Regions from separate parts of the Azospirillum sp. UENF 312511 genome, predicted to be linked through region 2. Evidence: predicted binding sites of a transcription regulator. Region 2 holds the regulator's gene; each other region holds the start of a gene.
The links. The regulator PhoB, encoded in region 2, activates phosphate uptake and scavenging genes when phosphate is short. The targets are predictions, from matches to a motif close to TNTCATAAAACTGTCA.

Region 1 (4,206 bases), on a different contig from region 2:
GTCATCGCGCCGCCCAGCATGGCGCCGCCCAGCGTGCCGGCGGCGGTGGCCGCCAGCTTGCCGTCGCCGCGCCCGAACTGCGAGCCGACCAGCCCGCCGACGGCCGCCCCGCCGAGCACGCCGATCAGGTCGCCGTCGAGCGGCCCGCACTCCACCACCTGCGGCGCGGCGCGGACCACGCGCGGGCGCTGCTGGACGATCACCGGCGGCGGCTCCTCGATGTAGACGGGGGCCGGGGCGTAATGCACGACCGGCGGCTCCTCATAGACCACCACCGGCGGGGGGCGGCGCACGATCACCGCGCGGCCGTCGCCATAGCCGCCGTCGATGTAGCCGTGCTCGTAATAGCGGCCCCGCTCGTGGCGCTCGCGCTCGTGATGGCGCTCCTGCTTGGCGCGCCAGCCGTGGGCCGGCGCCCAATCGGGCGGGTCGGCGAGGACCGGGGACGCTCCAGCGCCCAAGGCCGCCACACCGGCAAGCAGCGCGATGGCGATGGATTTGGGGGTGAAGCGGATGTGCGTCATGATGACTCCAGGGTACGTCTCACCCGAATGAACATCCGGGGGCGGAGTCTTCATCCATCCGACGACCGTGGGGGGCGTGACCTTTTTGGGGTGCGCGAAAGGGCTAACCCGTCCTTGCCCCGCCCCGCCGTGCTCCTCACGCCCACACCGGTTCGGGAAGGCTCTCCGTCAGCAGCGCGGTGACCATCTCCACCCCCGCGCCGCGCGTCGCACTTCCGGTCAGCAGCGCCAGTTCCGTCTCCGGCAGCGCCGGCAAGCCGTCCGCCACGCCGAGGAAGCGCGCGCCGGGCGGCAGGGCGCTGTGGGGGAGCACGCTGACCCCCAGCCCGCCGGACACCGCGGCGCGCACCCCGGCGTGGTTGGGGCTGGAATAGGCCACCCGCCACCGCCGCCCGGCGCGCTCCAGCTCATGCACCGCGCGGTTGCGGTAGACGCAGCCCTGCGGGAACAGCACCAGCGGCAGCGGGTCCTCACGGTGCAGGTCCTCCGCCGCCGGGCCGATCCAGCAGAGCGGCTCCCGCCACGCGCGCAGCGCGCCGGGGCGGCCGGGTTCCTGCTTGATCAGGGCGATGTCGAGGTCGCCGCACTCCACGTCGGCGCGCAGGCGCACCGACAGGTCGCAGCGCACGTCCAGCCGCAGCCGCCGGTTCGCCCGCGCGAAGTCGGCGAGCAGGCGGGGCAGCCGCTCCACCGCGTAATCCTCCGGCACGCCCAGCCGCACCACCTCCGCCGCCGGGCGCCCGGACAGCACGGCGTTCGCCTCGTCGTTCAGCGCCAGCAGCCGGCGGGCGTAGCCGAGCAGCCGCTCGCCGTCGTCGGTCAGTGCGACGGCGCGGCTGTTGCGGTCGAGAAGCGGCAGGCCAACCTGCTCCTCCAGCCGGCGGATCTGCTGGCTGACCGTCGATTGCGTCTTGTGCACCCGCTCGCCGGCCCGCGTGAAGCCGCCGGCGTCCACCACCGAAACGAAGGTGCGCAACAGGCCCAGATCCATCTCGCGCATCGGACCAACCATTCAGGTTTCGAATGCAATGGATGATATCATCCAATTTCCAAATGGAAAGACCTCGCGCCATCCTCTCTCCAATGCACAACCTTCCCCATGGGAGAGGACCGGCCATGACTCATGCCGCCACGCACCCCTTACCCTTGGCTGATCCGCGGGCAGCGCCGCTTGCCCTGGTCGTGCCCTTCTGCCTCGCCTGGAGTTCGGCCTTCGCCGCGGGGAAGATCGGGCTGGCCGACTGCCCACCGCTGCTGTTGCTGGCCTTCCGCTTTTTGATGGCCGGGACGCTGCTCGTCGCGGTCGCGGCGTGGCGGGGCGAGTATCGGGGGATGGCCGGGCGGACGCTCGGCCTGCTGGCGCTGCTCGGCCTGCTCAACCACGCGCTCTATCTGGGGCTGAGTTACAGCGGCATGACCCACGTGTCCTCCGGCCTGACGGCGCTGATCGTCAGCGCGAACCCGGTGCTGACCGCAGCGCTGGCCGCCCTGGTGCTGGGCGAGGCGATGAACCGGCGCAAGGCGGTGGGGCTGGCGCTGGGGGTGGCCGGGGTGGCGCTGGTTGTCCGCGGGCGGCTGGGCAGCGGGACGGACGCGCCGCTGGGCATCGCGCTGGCGGTCGGCGCGCTGGTGGCGCTGTCGGCGGGGACGCTGCTGTTCAAGCGGCTGGCGCCGCGGACCGGGCTGCTCGCCGGGACCGGGGTCCAGGTGCTGGCGGCGGGCTTGGCGCTGCTGCCCCTCGGGCTGCTGCTGGAGGACGCCGGGTCGATCCGGCTGACCGCCGGTTTTGCCGGATCGCTGGTCTATCAGGCCTTGGTGGTGTCGATCGGCGGCTACCTGCTGTGGTTCCGCCTGCTGCAGCGGACGAGCGCCACGGAGGCCAGCGCCTATCACTTCCTGATGCCGCCGCTCGGCATGCTGTTCGGCTGGGCGTTGCTGGGCGAAACGGTGCAGCCCTGGGACCTGCTGGGCATCCTGCCGGTGGCGCTGGGCATCCGGCTGGTGACGCGGGGGTAAAAGCCGTATCCTGGCAAAAAGGGATACGCCTTTCGCGGGGGATCAGGTTGCGCCCTGCGATTGTTACGTTTTCATGACGCCCCACTCTCCATCGTCCTGTTGTTGAGGCCCACACGCCGGGAGGCCCGCCATCACGACCGCCGCCGTCTCGCCCACCCTGGTCCTGATCGACATCCTCGGCGCCGTGGCGCTGCTGCTGTGGGCGCTGCGGCTGGTGCGGACGGGTGTCTTCCGGTGGGGTGGCGCGGCGGTTCGCCGCTGGGTCGGCTACGGCACGCGCAACCGTCTGGCCGCTTTCCTGGCCGGGGTCGCCGCCACCATCGCGGTGCAGAGCAGCACGGCCACCGCCCTGATGACCGCCTCGATGGCCGGGCAGGGCTTCATGACCACCCCCATGGCGCTGGCGGTGATGCTGGGCGCCGACGTCGGGACCAGCCTCGTCGCCCGGCTGCTCGCCATCGATCTCCACTGGCTGTCGCCCAGCCTGCTGCTGCTCGGCGGGGCGCTGCACGCGCTGGGCGGCGAGCATCGCGGGCGGCGGGCGCTGGCCCGCATCCTGGTCGGCATCGGGCTGATGCTGCTCGCCCTGAAGCTGCTGGGCGCGGCCACCCTGCCGGTCCGGGAGTCGGCACTGGTCCAGGCGATGCTGGAGGCGTTGGGCGGCGAGCCGTTCTTCGCCCTGATCGTCGCGGCGGCACTGACCGCGGCGGTGCATTCCAGCCTCGCCACGGTGATGCTGGCGGGGTCGCTGGCCGGGGCGGGGGTGATCGGGACCGAGACGGCGGTGGCGTTGGTGCTGGGCGCCAATCTCGGCGGCGCCATCCCGGCGGTGCTGGCGACGTCGGCCGACGGAGCGATGGCGCGGCGGGTGCCGCTGGGCAATCTGCTGGTCCGGGTGACCGGGTCGCTGCTGGCCCTGCCGCTGGTGCCGGTGGCGTCGTCGTTCCTGGCCGGCATGGCCCCGCTGACGGCGGTGGTCAGCGCGCATGTCGCCTTCAACGCGGCGCTGGCCCTGCTTTTCCTGCCGCTGGTGACTCCGCTCGCCCGGCTGACCGAAGGGCTGCTGCCCCAGCCGGAGGACGCGGGGGAGGATGCGGCGACGCCCCGGCATCTCGATGAATCGGCTCTGGAGACGCCCTCCGTCGCCATCGCCGGTGCGGTGCGCGAAACCCTGCGGCTGGGCGATCTTGTGGAGGACATGCTGCGCCGCAGCCTGACCGCCCTGCGCCAGAATGACGAGCGTCCGATCGCCGAGGTCAGCCGCGCCGACGACCGGGTGGACCGGCTGCACACCGCCCTCAAGCTCTACCTCGCCAAACTCGGCCGCCGCCACCTCGACGCCGAGGAGACCCGGCGGGTCGATGACCTGATGGCCTTCGCCATCAACCTGGAGCACATTGGCGACATCATCGACAAGAGCCTGATGGAACTCGCCGCCAAGCGCATCCGCCACCACCTGCATTTCGCGCCGGAGGATTTTCGGGAGGTGGAGGAACTGCACCGCCGCACGGTGGAGAACCTGCGCACGGCGCTGGGCATTCTGATCGGCGAGGACCGGCGGCTGGCCCGCCAGCTCATCGCCGGCAAGGACGCGGTGCGGGCGCTGGAGCGCACCGCCACCGCCCGCCATCTCGACCGCGTGCGCCGCGGCGACGCCGCCAGCATC
Region 2 (4,206 bases):
GTGATGGCGCTGATGACCCTGCCGGTCATCATCATCGCCTCGCGCGTCGCGCTGAAGGCGGTGCCGCCGTCGATCCGCGAGGCGGCGCTGGGCGTCGGCGCCTCGCCGCTGCAGACGGTGACGCACCATGTCCTGCCGCTGGCCCTGCCGGGCATCCTGACCGGCACCATCATCGGTATGGCCCGCGCGTTGGGCGAGACGGCGCCGCTGCTGATGATCGGCATGGTCGCCTTCATCGTGGACATCCCGGGCGGCCTGACCGACAGCGCCACGGCCATCCCGGTGCAGATCTACATGTGGGCGGACAGCCCCGAGCGGGCCTTCACGGAGCGCACCTCCGCGGCGATCCTGATCCTGCTCGCCTTCCTCATCCTGATGAACGGCCTGGCCGTCTTCCTGCGCAAGAAATTCGAGAGGCGTTGGTAACCCCATGAGCGTCCAGACCCACATCCCGGCCACGGCCATGGCTTCGCGTCCCGCCGCCGGCATCCACGGCACCAAGATGGTCGCCCGCGACGTCAAGGTGTTCTACGGGGCCAAACAGGCGCTCAAGGGCATCAACCTGGAGATCCAGGAAAACCGCGTGATGGCGCTGATCGGCCCGTCCGGCTGCGGCAAGTCGACGTTCCTGCGCTGCCTGAACCGCATGAACGACACCATCGAGAACTGCCGCGTCGAGGGGCTGATCGCGCTCGACGGCGAGGATGTCTACGGCAAGTCCATCGACGCCGTGCAGCTCCGCGCCCGCGTCGGCATGGTCTTCCAGAAGCCGAACCCCTTCCCGAAGTCGATCTACGACAACATCGCCTACGGTCCGCGCATCCACGGCATCGCCAGCCACCGCGACGAGATGGACGAAATCGTCCAGACCTCGCTGCAGCGCGCCGGCCTGTGGAACGAGGTGAAGGACCGCCTGCGCGAGCCGGGCACCGGCCTGTCCGGCGGCCAGCAGCAGCGCCTGTGCATCGCCCGCGCCATCGCCGTCAGCCCCGAGGTGATCCTGATGGACGAGCCCTGCTCGGCGCTCGACCCCATCGCGACCGCCCACATCGAGGAGCTGATCGACGAGTTGCGCGAGAACTACACGATCGTCATCGTCACCCACAACATGCAGCAGGCGGCCCGCGTCTCCCAGAAGACCGCCTTCTTCCATCTGGGCGACATGGTGGAGTGCGACGACACCGAGGAAATCTTCACCAACCCGCGGGACGAGCGCACCCAGGGCTACATCACCGGCCGCTACGGCTGATCCCCGGCATCGCCGCATCCTTTCCATCAGCGAAGGACGTGAAGCATGAGCAACGAACACATCGTGCGTTCCTTCGCGCACGAACTTGAGCGCCTGTCCAATCTGATCACCCAGATGGGCGGCGTCGCCGAAGCGCAGGTGGACGCCGCCGTGAAGGCGGTGGCCCGCCGCGACGTCGCGCTGGCCGCCCAGGTCATGCAGGCCGACCGGCGCATCGACGCCTACGAGCGCGACATCGACGCCGAGGCCGTGCGCCTGCTCGCCCTGCGCCAGCCGCTGGCCCAGGACCTGCGCGAGATCGTGTCGGCGCTGAAGATCGCGTCGGACCTGGAGCGGATCGGCGACTACGCCTCCAACATCGCCAAGCGCTCGCTGGCGCTGGCCCAGGTGCCGGTGGTGCGCCCGGCGGTGGCCATCCCGCGCATGGGGCGGCTGGTCGAGTCGATCATGAAGGACGTGCTGGACGCCTACATCGAGCGCGACGTCCAGCGCGCCATCGCCGCCTGGGAGCGCGACGAGGAGCTGGACGACCTCTACACCAGCCTGTTCCGCGAAGTCCTCACCTACATGATGGAGGACCCGCGCAACATCACGCCCTGCACGCACCTGCTGTTCATGGCGAAGAACCTGGAGCGGATCGGCGACCACGCCACCAACATCGCCGAGACCATCCATTATCTGGTGGTCGGGACGACACTGCGCGCCGCGCGTCCGAAGAACGACGGCAGCAGCTTCGCCGTGGTCGAGCCGGGCGGTTCGGTCATGGATGCGGCTACGGAGTCGGTGGAACGGGGGCCAGTGGAACGGGGATTGCCGCGGGACGGCGGCCCGGATAACGATGGAGCGGGACATGCCGCGTGACGGAGAGACGCGCAGTGGGAGCGGGACAAGCATGAATTCGGCGCTGAAGCCGCTCGTTCTCATCGTCGAGGACGAAGCCGACATCGTGACGCTGCTGAAGTACAATCTGGAGAAGGAAGGCTTCCGCGTGAACGCCGCCACCGACGGCGAGGAAGCTCTTCTGCTGGCCGGCGAGCAGACGCCGAACATTGTCCTGCTCGACTGGATGCTGCCGTTGATGTCGGGGCTGGAGGTCTGCCGCCAGATGCGCCGCAACAGCAAGATGCGCGACATCCCGATCATCATGCTGACCGCCCGCGGCGAGGAGGCGGACCGCGTGCGCGGCCTGAATTCCGGCGCCGACGACTACATCACCAAGCCCTTCTCCCCAACCGAGCTGGTCGCCCGCATGCGCGCCGTGCTGCGCCGCTCGGCCCCCGGCATGACCGACGAGACGCTGCAGTTCGCCGACGTGACCATGGATCTGGCCGCCCACCGGGTGCGCCGGAACGGCCGCGACGTGCATCTGGGGCCGACCGAATTCCGCCTGCTGCGGCATTTCATGCAGCATCCCGGCCGCGTCTTCTCGCGCGAGCAGCTTCTCGACGTGGTGTGGGGCCACGACGTCTATGTCGAGCCGCGCACCGTGGACGTTCACATCCGCCGTCTGCGCAAGGCGATGAACGAGGAGACGGAGATGGACCTGATCCGCACCGTCCGCTCGGCGGGCTACGCGCTGGACAGCAAATCGGTCTGACCGAAATGCGCCAAGCGCCGGCCTTGCCCTCTCCCTAACCCTCCCCCCGCTGACGCAGGGGAGGGGATTGTTTCCCTCTCCTGCGAAGCGGGGGAGGGAAGGGGCCCACGCGTCAGCGTGGGAAGGGTAGGGGCTATGTGTGCAATGCGAAAGCTACCCCTCCAGCAGCTCCACCGCCTCCCGCAAAATCGCCACCTTCGGGCCGAAGCGCTTCGCCGGGTCGCTGTCCTCGATGAAGCCGATCATCATGCGCAGGGCGTGCGCCACCCGCGGAGCGAGATCGGGATGCGCCGTCACATGCTGCGCCAGATGGACCAGCGCGTCCCGGTAGGGCCGGCCCTCGAAGCCCTCCGCGGCGATCGCCTCGAAGCGGTTCGCGTGTTCGATCACCAGGCTGTGGTCCACCGGGCTGTGGTCGTCCGTCATCGCGTTCACACGAACAGGATCGCGCCGGTCTTCGGCGCGTCGTTCAGGAAGGTGACGACCCCGCCGGTCGTCACCGGCACGTCGGGGCGCAGCGGCACGCCGGCTGGCAGGCCGAGCGCGCGCAGCCCCATCTCGCAGGCCATGACCGTGACCTTGAGCATCACGCAGGCTTCCAGCAACTCCTCGAAGCCGGCCAGCCCGTTGGCGGTGAAGGCGGCGTCGCGCTCCGCCGGGCGGCTGCCGTCGTCGGCCGGGTCCAGCCGGTGCCAGCCCGGCACGCCGTCGGTGTCTCCGGCCAGCAGCGTGTTCAGGGCGCGGCCGGTGAAGAACAGTGTGACCTTGCGGTTGGTCGCCGCCGCCGCGCTGGCCATCACCAGGGCGTAGTGCACCCGGTCGAAGCCGCCCGCGAACAGGACGATGGACAGGGACTCGGGGCCTTCCATGACTAAAGGGCTCTCCCAATCGCCGCTCAGTGGGCGGACAGGTCGTGGATGGTCGGGTGGGTGCCGCACAGCGGGCAGTCCGGGTCGCGGCGCACGGTGATGCGCTGGAAGGAGGCGTGCAGCGTGTCCAGCATCATCAGGCTGCCCGACAGCCCCTCGCCGATGCCCATGATCTCCTTCAGCACCTCGGTCGTCTGGAGCGAACCGACGAAGCCGGCCAGCGCTCCCAGAACGCCGCCTTCGGAGCAGGACGGCACCAGACCGCGCGGCGGCGGTTCCGGGAACAGGCACCGGTAGCAGGGGTGCGGGTCGCCGAGATGCGCCTTGAAGGTGGAGACCTGCCCGTCGAAGCGCAGGATTGCCGCCGACACCAGCGTCTTTTTCGCGAAGTAGCAGGCATCGTTCAGCAGGAAGCGCGTGGCGAAATTGTCCGACCCGTCGGCCACGATGTCGTAGCGCCCGATCAGGTCCAGCGCGTTGTCCTTCGTCAG
Region 3 (4,206 bases), 630 kb from region 2:
CCGGAGCCATCGCCGCCTGGAACGCCTCGGTGTCCTCGTCCTTCCCGAAGGCGGCGAAAGCGGCGGTGCGCGCCTCGTTCAGGGCCGACATGGCCTTGTCCATGCGTTCCGTCTTGGTCTTGAAGGCCTTTTCAGCCGCCCCGAGCTTCTCCGCCCAGGCCTTGTCCTCCTCATCCTCGGGCCGCTCCTTGATGAAGCGGTCCTTCACGGCGTTGGTCGCCATTTGGCGCAGTCCCAACGCCACGTCCTTCTCGGTCATCTTGCCGGACTTGACGAAGTCTTCCAGCATCGCGCGGCCCTTGGAGCCGATGGAGGCGAAGACCTTCCCCGCCACGCCGGTCAGCGACTTGGCCAGCCCGCTGAGTTCCACGCTGTCCTCGCCCTTCAGGGCGGCCAGGGCCGCGGAGCCCGCGGAGGACCCGGCGTCGGAGGCCGCCTTCCAGGTCCCCTCCGCCTCTGCGGCCCCCCCGGCGGGCTTCCATTTGGTGGCGGTCGCGGTGCTGCTGGCCGCGGTGGCTGAAAACAGGGCGTTGATCGACGTGGACATGGCTTCCCCCTTGCGGTCCCGCCTGAGCCGCGGGGCCTTGATCCTTAGAGATCGAAGTAATTATCGAATGTTCCCAAGTAATTTTCCCCAGAGACCCCTTAACGGACTCTTAAAACATTGTTCAGCGCGCCAGCACCGGCAGAACCCACGGTGCCAACGCGATCTCCACCGGCAGACAGGCGATCACGTCGCCGTCGCCCTGCACGGGCTCCCCCACCGGCCCCTCGATGACCACTTGGCGGGCGGGCAGGACGCGGTAATCGGGGTAGCGCGGCAACCGCCCGGCAGTGACGCCCCAGAGGTAGCGCAGGGCGTTCCCCCGCCCCGCCCGCGGAAACAGGCAGACGTGCAGCCGTGGGTCGGTCAGCCGGGCGTCGGGCGCGCAGACGAAGCGCCCCCCGTAGAAGTGCCCCTTGGCGACGATGACGGAGGCGACCTCCACCGGTTCCGCGCCGTCCACCGCCACACGATAGGGGCCGCCACCGCCCGCGGCGATCCGGGCCAGCGTTTCCACCGCATAGGCGCCCTTGCCGATCAGCCGCTTCAGCCGCGTGTCCACCCGCTCGACAACCCGGGCATCCAGGCCGGCGCCGGCCATCATGGCGAAGGCGCGGCCATTCGCCACACCCAGATGCACGGGCATCGTGCGCCCTTCCGCCAACACCCGCGCCACGCCCTCCGCATCCAGCGGCAGGTCCAGTTCATGGGCGAGCACGTTGGCGGTGCCCAGCGGCACGATGCCCAAGGGGATCGTCGTCTCCCCGCCTCCGCGCGCGCCCAGCCCGTTGACCACCTCGTTTATGGTGCCGTCGCCACCCGCCGCGACCACCGCGTCGAAGGCGGCGGGCGCCACCGCGCGGGCCATCGCCTCCGCGTCGCCACGCCCGCCGGTGGCCCGAAGCGTCACCACCGCCCCGTGGCGCTGCTCCAGCAGCTCCAGCACCGCACCCAGACGGCGCGCCCGACGGGCGCCGGCCACCGGGTTGTGGATGATCAGAAGGCGCCGCCGGGTTGCCGCGGCCGGCCCGGACGCCTCAGGCACCGATTCGGCCCCGTCAGCCACGCCAGCCTCCAATATGACCATCCCGTTTCAGTTTTGATAAAGTCATTTTGCGCCTTTGTTACGTCGACAAGAAGTCTTATCGAAATCGTTTTCCCCAACAGATGCGAGCACTCGAAATCATTGTCAAGACAATGACCCGCGGATATAGGGAAAGCGTTTCACCGAAACTTTGCCGGAACGGCGATGGAGCGGGGCATGAGCGCATCACGCGACGTCAAGCGATACCGCAGCATCTGGATCTCCGACGTCCATCTGGGCACGCGGGGATGCAAGGCGGAGTATCTTCTCGATTTCCTGAAGCACAACGAATCCGACCATCTCTATCTCGTCGGCGACATCGTGGACGGCTGGCGGCTGCGCAAGACCTGGTACTGGCCGCAGGCGCACAACGACGTGGTGCAGAAGATCCTGCGCCGGGCGCGCAAGGGCGTGCAGGTCTATTACATCCCCGGCAACCACGACGAGGCCGCCCGCGACTACGCCGGCCTGCAGTTCGGCGGCGTCCAGGTGGTGGAGGAGATGATCCACGTCACCGCCGACGGGAGGCAGTTGCTGGTCACCCACGGCGACCGCTTCGACGTGGTGGTGAAGTACGCCCGCTGGCTGGCCTTCATCGGCGACAACGCCTACGTGGTCCTGCTCCAGGCCAACACGCTGTTCAACTGGGTCCGCCGCAAGCTGGGCTTCCCCTACTGGTCGCTGTCCGCCTTCCTGAAGCACAAGACGAAGACGGCGGTCGAGTTCATCGGCAACTACGAGACCGCGCTGGGCGACGAGGCCCGGCGCCGCAAGGTCGACGGGGTCGTCTGCGGTCATATCCACACCGCGGAAATCCGCGACATGGAAGGAATCCTCTATTGCAACGACGGCGACTGGGTCGAGTCCTGCACCGCCTTGGTCGAGCACCCCTGCGGCCGGCTGGAGATCATCGACTGGGCGGCGGACATCCGCCGGCGCACCGCAACGACGCTGCCAGCCCACATCCCGGCCAAGGAGAAGCCGGAGAAGGAGAAGGCGGCCAAGGAGTCGGTTGCGGCGTGAACATCCTGATCGTCTCCGACGCCTGGCTCCCCCAGGTCAACGGCGTGGTGCGCACCATCGGCACCGTCCGCTCGGAGCTGGAGGCCATGGGCCACCGCGTGGAGGTGATCGGCCCCGACCGCTTCCGCACCGTGCCCATGCCCACCTACCCGGAAATCCGGCTGGCGCTGGGCGCGGGACGGCGGCTGACCGCGATGATCGACGCGCTGCGCCCCGACTGCATCCACATCGCCACCGAAGGGCCGCTGGGTTTCGCCACCCGGCGCTATTGCCTCGGCCGCGGCAAGCCCTTCACCACCGCCTACCACACCCGCTTCCCGGAATATGTGCGCGACCGGGCGCCGGTGCCGCTGGCCCTCAGCTACGCGGTGGTGCGCCGCTTCCACAAACCGTCCTCGGCGGTGATGGTGGCGACGCCATCCATCGAGAGCGACCTTGCCGCCCGCGGCTTCACCAACATCCGGCGCTGGACGCGCGGCGTGGACACCGAGCTGTTCCGCCCCCGCGCCAAGAGCTTCCTGGCGCTGCCCCGCCCCATCGCCCTCTATGTCGGGCGCGTGGCGGTGGAGAAGAACCTGGAGGAATTCCTGAAGCTCGATCTGCCGGGCAGCAAGCTGGTGGTCGGCGACGGCCCGGCCCGCGCGGAGCTTCAGCAGAGATACCCGGACGTCCATTGGGCCGGCGCCCGCCATGGCGAGGAGTTGGCCCAGCATTACGCCGCGGCGGACGTCTTCGTCTTCCCGTCGCGCACCGACACCTTCGGCCTGGTGCTGCTGGAGGCGCTGGCCTCGGGCGTGCCGGTGGCGGCCTACCCGGTGCCCGGCCCGCTGGACGTGGTCGACGGCTCCGGCGTCGGCTGCCTGGACGAGGATCTGAAGGGGGCGGTCGAACGCGCCCTGACCATTCCGCCGGACCTGTGCCGGGACTATGCCCTGAACTTCTCCTGGCGGCGCTCCGCCGAGCAGTTCCTGGCGAACCTGCGCCCTTGTATGACAAGCTCAGTCCATATTTAACCCTGGACGGCTGGTGGCGACCTGTCGTCCAGGTTGACCGACCCCGTCGCGCCCAAGGCTCCGAAGCCGAGTGAAAGCTTGAGGGCGGCCAACCATCCTTGCAAGTCCGAACGGTTGCTTGAGCACGAGCTCGCATCACAAGGAAGGATCACGAGGATGCCGGAATCTGAACGAGCCGTGGGGATCGATTGCGGGAAGGATTTCCTGGATGTTGCCGTGTTCCCCGGCGCCGGCTGGCATCGGGTGGCCAACACGTCCGAAGGACACCGGGAGCTGGTGGCCTGGATCACGGAACGGGCAATCGGCGTCGTCGGTCTGGAAGCCAGCGGCGGCTATGAACGTCCGGTTCGGAACGCACTGCGCGCCGCCGGGGTATCGGTCCGGGTGTTCGATCCAGCGCGGGTCCGCCATTTTGCCAAAGCCAAGGGGCGGCGGGCCAAAAACGATCGCCTCGACGCGGCGGTAATCGCCGAGTTCACAGCCACCCAGACGGCGGAACTGCTGCTTCCGGCCGACCCGGCCCGCGAGGAACTGGCCGGCCT
Region 4 (4,206 bases), on a different contig from region 2:
TTCCAGCCGCACCAGCTCCAGGCTGCCGCCGCCGAGGTCGCCGACCAGCCCATCGGCGGCGGGGGTACCGGACAGCACGCCCATGGCGGACAGCCGCGCCTCCTCCTCGCCGCTGATGACGCTGACGTCGAGGCCGGTGCGGTCCTTCACCCGCTGGATGAAGGCCGGACCGTCCGTGGCGTCGCGCACCGCCGCCGTGGCGATGACGTCCAGCCGCCCGACGCGCATGCCCCCGACCAGCAGGGCGAAGCGTTCCAGGGCCTCCAGGCCCTGGATCACGCCGTCCGGGTTCAGGCAGCCGGTCTTCTCCACCCCGCGGCCGAGCCCGCACAGGACCTTTTCGTTGAAGACCGGCAGGGGCGACCGCTTCAGAGCGTCATAGACGACGAGCCGGATCGAGTTGGACCCGATGTCGATGACCGCGATCCGCTCGCCCCTGTCGGCGACCTTCTCGATGGCCTTGGTAGAGACCGTGTGTTCCTGCGCCGGCGTCATAAGCAACCGATGTCCTCAATCAGATGACCGTACGCAGCTTCAACCGCGGCGGCGTCTTTTTGCTGCTGAGCGCGCTGCCGCGGCCCGACAGGCTGGGGTTCGTCATGAAATAGTTATGGGCGCTGAACGCGTCCGGACCAGCCTCCACCCGATGATAAACGCCATCCGGGCCGAGTTTCCAGGTGTTCGCCTCGTCCTTCAGGTTGGCGACCATGATCTGGTCCAAAACCTGCTCGTGCACCGTCGGGTTCTCGATGGGCACCAGCGTCTCGATGCGGCGGTCCAGGTTGCGCGTCATCCAGTCGGCGGAGGAGATGAAGACCTTGGCCTGCGGGCTGGGCAGCGCTTGGCCGTTGGCGAAGCAGATCACGCGCCCGTGCTCCAGGAAGCGCCCGACGATGCTGCGCACCCGGATGTTCTCCGAGAGTCCCTTGACGCCGGGGCGCAGGCAGCAGATGCCGCGGATCACCATGTCGATCTGCACGCCCTTCTGCGACGCCTTGTAGAGCCGGTCGATGATCTCCGAATCGACCAGGGAGTTCAGCTTCACCCAGATGTGGGCGGGCTTGCCGGCGGCGGCGTTGGCGACCTCCGCGTCGATCAGCTGGCCCAGTTTCTGGCGCAGCGTGATCGGGGCGATGGCGATCTTCTCCAACAGCTTCGGCGTGGCGTAGCCGGTCATGTAGTTGAACATCACCGCCGCGTCGTGGCAGAGCGCCGGGTCGCAGGTGAAGAAGGACAGGTCGGTGTAGACCTTCGCCGTGATCGGGTGGTAGTTGCCCGTCCCGAAATGGACGTAGCTGCGCAGCGCCTTGTTCTCGCGCCGCACCACCAGCGACACCTTGGCGTGCGTCTTCAGATCGACGAAGCCGTAGACGACCTGGGCGCCGGCGCGCTCCAGGTCGCGCGCCCAGCGGATGTTGGCCTCCTCGTCGAAGCGGGCCTTCAGCTCGACCAAGGCGGTCACCGACTTGCCGGCCTCCGCCGCCTCGATCAGCGCGGCGACGATCGGACTGTCCTTGCTGGTGCGGTAGAGCGTCTGCTTGATGGCGACCACCTGCGGGTCGCGCGCCGCCTGCCGGATGAACTGCACCACCACGTCGAAGCTCTCGTAGGGGTGGTGGACGACGATGTCCTTGTCGCGGATGGCCGCGAAGCAGTCGCCGCCGAAGTCGCGGATGCGCTCCGGGAAGCGGGCGTTGAAGGGGCGGAAGACCAGATCGGGCCGCTCGTCGACGATCAGCTGGCGGGTGTCCGACAAGCCGATCAGCCCGTCCAGGACGAACACGTCGTCGTTCGACACGCGCAGCTCGTGGCGCAGGAACTCGCGCAGGTCGGCGGCCATGCCGGCGTCGGTGGCCAGCCGGATGACGCTGCCGCGGCGGCGGCGCTTCAGCGCGCTCTCGAAGGTGCGGACCAGATCCTCCGCCTCCTCCTCGATCTCCATCTCGCTGTCGCGCAGGACGCGGAAGACGCCGTGCGCCTTGACCTGGAACGGCGGGAAGAGGCGGTCGATGAACAGCATCACCAGCTTTTCCAGCTGGATGAAGCGGATTTCCGATCCCGGCAGGCGGATGAAGCGGTCGAGCTGCGCCGGCAGCGGGACCAGCGCGTCGAGATGCCGCCCCTTCACCGGCTCATGCAGTTGCAGCGCCAGCGAGAAGCCCAGGTTGGGCAGGAAGGGGAACGGGTGCGCCGGGTCCACGGCGATGGGGGTCAGTATCGGGAAGATGTCGTCGAGGAACTTGGCCTCCAGCCAGTCCTTCTCCCCCTCGGTCAGGTCCTCGGCGTCGACCACCATGATGCCGGCCTCGCGCAGATCCTGCTTCAGGCTGCGCCACATGGTCTGCTGCGCGTTCATCAGCTCGACGATGCGCTGGTTCACCGCGGTGAGCTGCTGGGCCGGGGTCAGGTTCTCGGCGCTGGGGGTCTTCACCCCCGCGGCCACCTGCCCTTTCAGGCCGGCGACGCGGACCATGTAGAATTCGTCGAGGTTGCTGGACGAAATCGACAGGAACCTCAGCCGCTCGAGCAGCGGGTGGTTCGGGTTGGACGCCTCATCCAGGACGCGCTGGTTGAAGGCCAGCCACGACAGTTCGCGGTTGATGAAGCGCTCCGGCGCGTCCGCTTCGATGCAGGTCGCTTCCAAGTCCTGAAGTTCGGTCACAGCAGCCTCGGGCTTTTGCGTGATGGGTGGTGCCGCTACAGTCCGGTCGGGCCGGACCGCCCGCCGCGGTCGGCGGGCCAAGCAACCTACCCCAACTACGTTACGGTTTTGAGTCAGACAGCATAATACTGCCGTCACGATAATACCGCTGCGAAAACAGTCGCACCCCCGGCGCATCCCGCCGGACCGCGATCCGGACAGGAAGGGACCGCCTCGATGAAGACCCTGTATCTCATGCGCCATGGCAAGTCCGCGTGGGACGATCCCTCCCTGGACGACCACGACCGCCCGCTGGCGCCGCGGGGCAGGAAGGCGGCCCGGCTGGTCGGGCACGAGCTGAAGGACCGGGGCGCGCGCATTGGGCTGGTGCTGTGCTCGACCGCCCGGCGCGCGGCGGACACCGCCGACCGTCTGCTGGAGGTGATGGACGCGCCGGACATCCCGGTGGAGCGCGAGCGCGGCCTCTACCTGTGCGGCGCCGGGGTGCTTCTGGAACGGCTGCGCGACGCGCCCGACTCCGCGTCATCGCTGATGCTGGTCGCCCACAACCCGGACCTCCACGACCTCGCCCGCGAGCTGACCGGCAGCGGCGACGAGCGGCACCGCGCGGCGCTGGCGGAGAAGTTTCCGACCGGTGCCTGCGCCGTCATTCTGTTCGAAGCGGCCCGCTGGGCCGACCTGGACAGCGGGGCGGGACGGCTGGCCGATTTCATCCTGCCGCGGAAACTCTCTTAACGCCCTTTTGCCAAATGGGGTATTTCAACCCTTAACAGAGCAGGCCCGGAACCGAGCAGGAGTCGCCCCCCGTGTCTTCCGCGCCCCAGAATGCCGCACCCACCGCGGTCTCCGCCGTGCGCGAGGTGGAGATGAAGCTCCATCTCGATCCGCGCGATCTGTCCCGCGTTGCCGACCTGCCCGCGCTGAAGGAGAAGGCGGAGGGCGCGCCGGCCGTCCGCGACCTGCGCACCGTCTATTATGACACGCCGGACCGGCGGCTGTTCCTGGGGGGCGTGGCCCTGCGGGTGCGGCAGGACGGCGACCGCTTCGTCCAGACGCTGAAGACCATCAACGCCGCCACCCCCGGCGATTCGGCCGCGGTGGCCATCCGCAAGAAATGGGACTGGACCATCCCCACGGCCGCCCCCGACATGACGCCCCTCGACGCCGAGGGCGTGGCCGCCCTGGTGCCGGAGAACGCGCGGGCGGCGCTGGTTCCGCAGTTCACGACGGAGTTCCGGCGCACCACCCTGCTCGTCCGCCCGGACGCCCGGACCTCCATCGAGGTGGCGGTGGACGACGGCCAGATCACCGCCGGCAACGCCTGCGCCCGGATCAGCGAGGTCGAGCTTGAGCTGAAGTCGGGCCGCATCGGCCGCCTGTTCGACATCGCGCTGACGCTCCAGCGCCGGGTGCCGGTGCGCATCGGGACGGAGAGCAAGGCGGAGATCGGCGACCGTCTCGTCACCGGGCGCCTGCCCGCTCCCGTCCTGCCGGAGCCGCTGGGCCTCACCCCGGTCACCACGGTGGCCGAGGCCTACCGCCAC

Region 1: ACWPN7_RS07730 (Na/Pi cotransporter family protein) is a predicted target of PhoB. The motif match lies at 2,604-2,619, and genes of this name have one in related genera.
Region 3: ACWPN7_RS22060 (diacylglycerol/lipid kinase family protein) is a predicted target of PhoB. The motif match lies at 1,636-1,651, and genes of this name have one in related genera.
Region 4: ACWPN7_RS03205 (RNA degradosome polyphosphate kinase) is a predicted target of PhoB. The motif match lies at 2,763-2,778, and genes of this name have one in related genera.

Annotation. Positions count from the first base shown of each region.
Region 1 covers NZ_JBSNCG010000001.1:1,656,743-1,660,948, reverse strand. The annotation lists gene ACWPN7_RS07745 (glycine zipper 2TM domain-containing protein) at 1-524, opposite strand, end outside; gene ACWPN7_RS07740 (LysR substrate-binding domain-containing protein) at 661-1,524, opposite strand; gene ACWPN7_RS07735 (DMT family transporter) at 1,641-2,540, shown strand; gene ACWPN7_RS07730 (Na/Pi cotransporter family protein) at 2,725-4,206, shown strand, end outside.
Region 2 covers NZ_JBSNCG010000003.1:1,617,322-1,621,527, forward strand. The annotation lists gene pstA (phosphate ABC transporter permease PstA) at 1-426, shown strand, start outside; gene pstB (phosphate ABC transporter ATP-binding protein PstB) at 464-1,249, shown strand; gene phoU (phosphate signaling complex protein PhoU) at 1,295-2,110, shown strand; gene phoB (phosphate regulon transcriptional regulator PhoB) at 2,142-2,846, shown strand; gene ACWPN7_RS18980 (hypothetical protein) at 3,000-3,272, opposite strand; gene ACWPN7_RS18985 (DsrE family protein) at 3,278-3,715, opposite strand; gene ACWPN7_RS18990 (HesA/MoeB/ThiF family protein) at 3,742-4,206, opposite strand, start outside.
Region 3 covers NZ_JBSNCG010000003.1:2,250,711-2,254,916, reverse strand. The annotation lists gene ACWPN7_RS22065 (hypothetical protein) at 1-547, opposite strand, end outside; gene ACWPN7_RS22060 (diacylglycerol/lipid kinase family protein) at 669-1,610, opposite strand; gene ACWPN7_RS22055 (UDP-2,3-diacylglucosamine diphosphatase) at 1,806-2,651, shown strand; gene ACWPN7_RS22050 (glycosyltransferase family 4 protein) at 2,648-3,664, shown strand; gene ACWPN7_RS22045 (IS110 family transposase) at 3,698-4,206, shown strand, end outside.
Region 4 covers NZ_JBSNCG010000001.1:710,206-714,411, reverse strand. The annotation lists gene ACWPN7_RS03210 (Ppx/GppA phosphatase family protein) at 1-495, opposite strand, end outside; gene ACWPN7_RS03205 (RNA degradosome polyphosphate kinase) at 515-2,662, opposite strand; gene ACWPN7_RS03200 (SixA phosphatase family protein) at 2,879-3,397, shown strand; gene ACWPN7_RS03195 (CYTH and CHAD domain-containing protein) at 3,469-4,206, shown strand, end outside.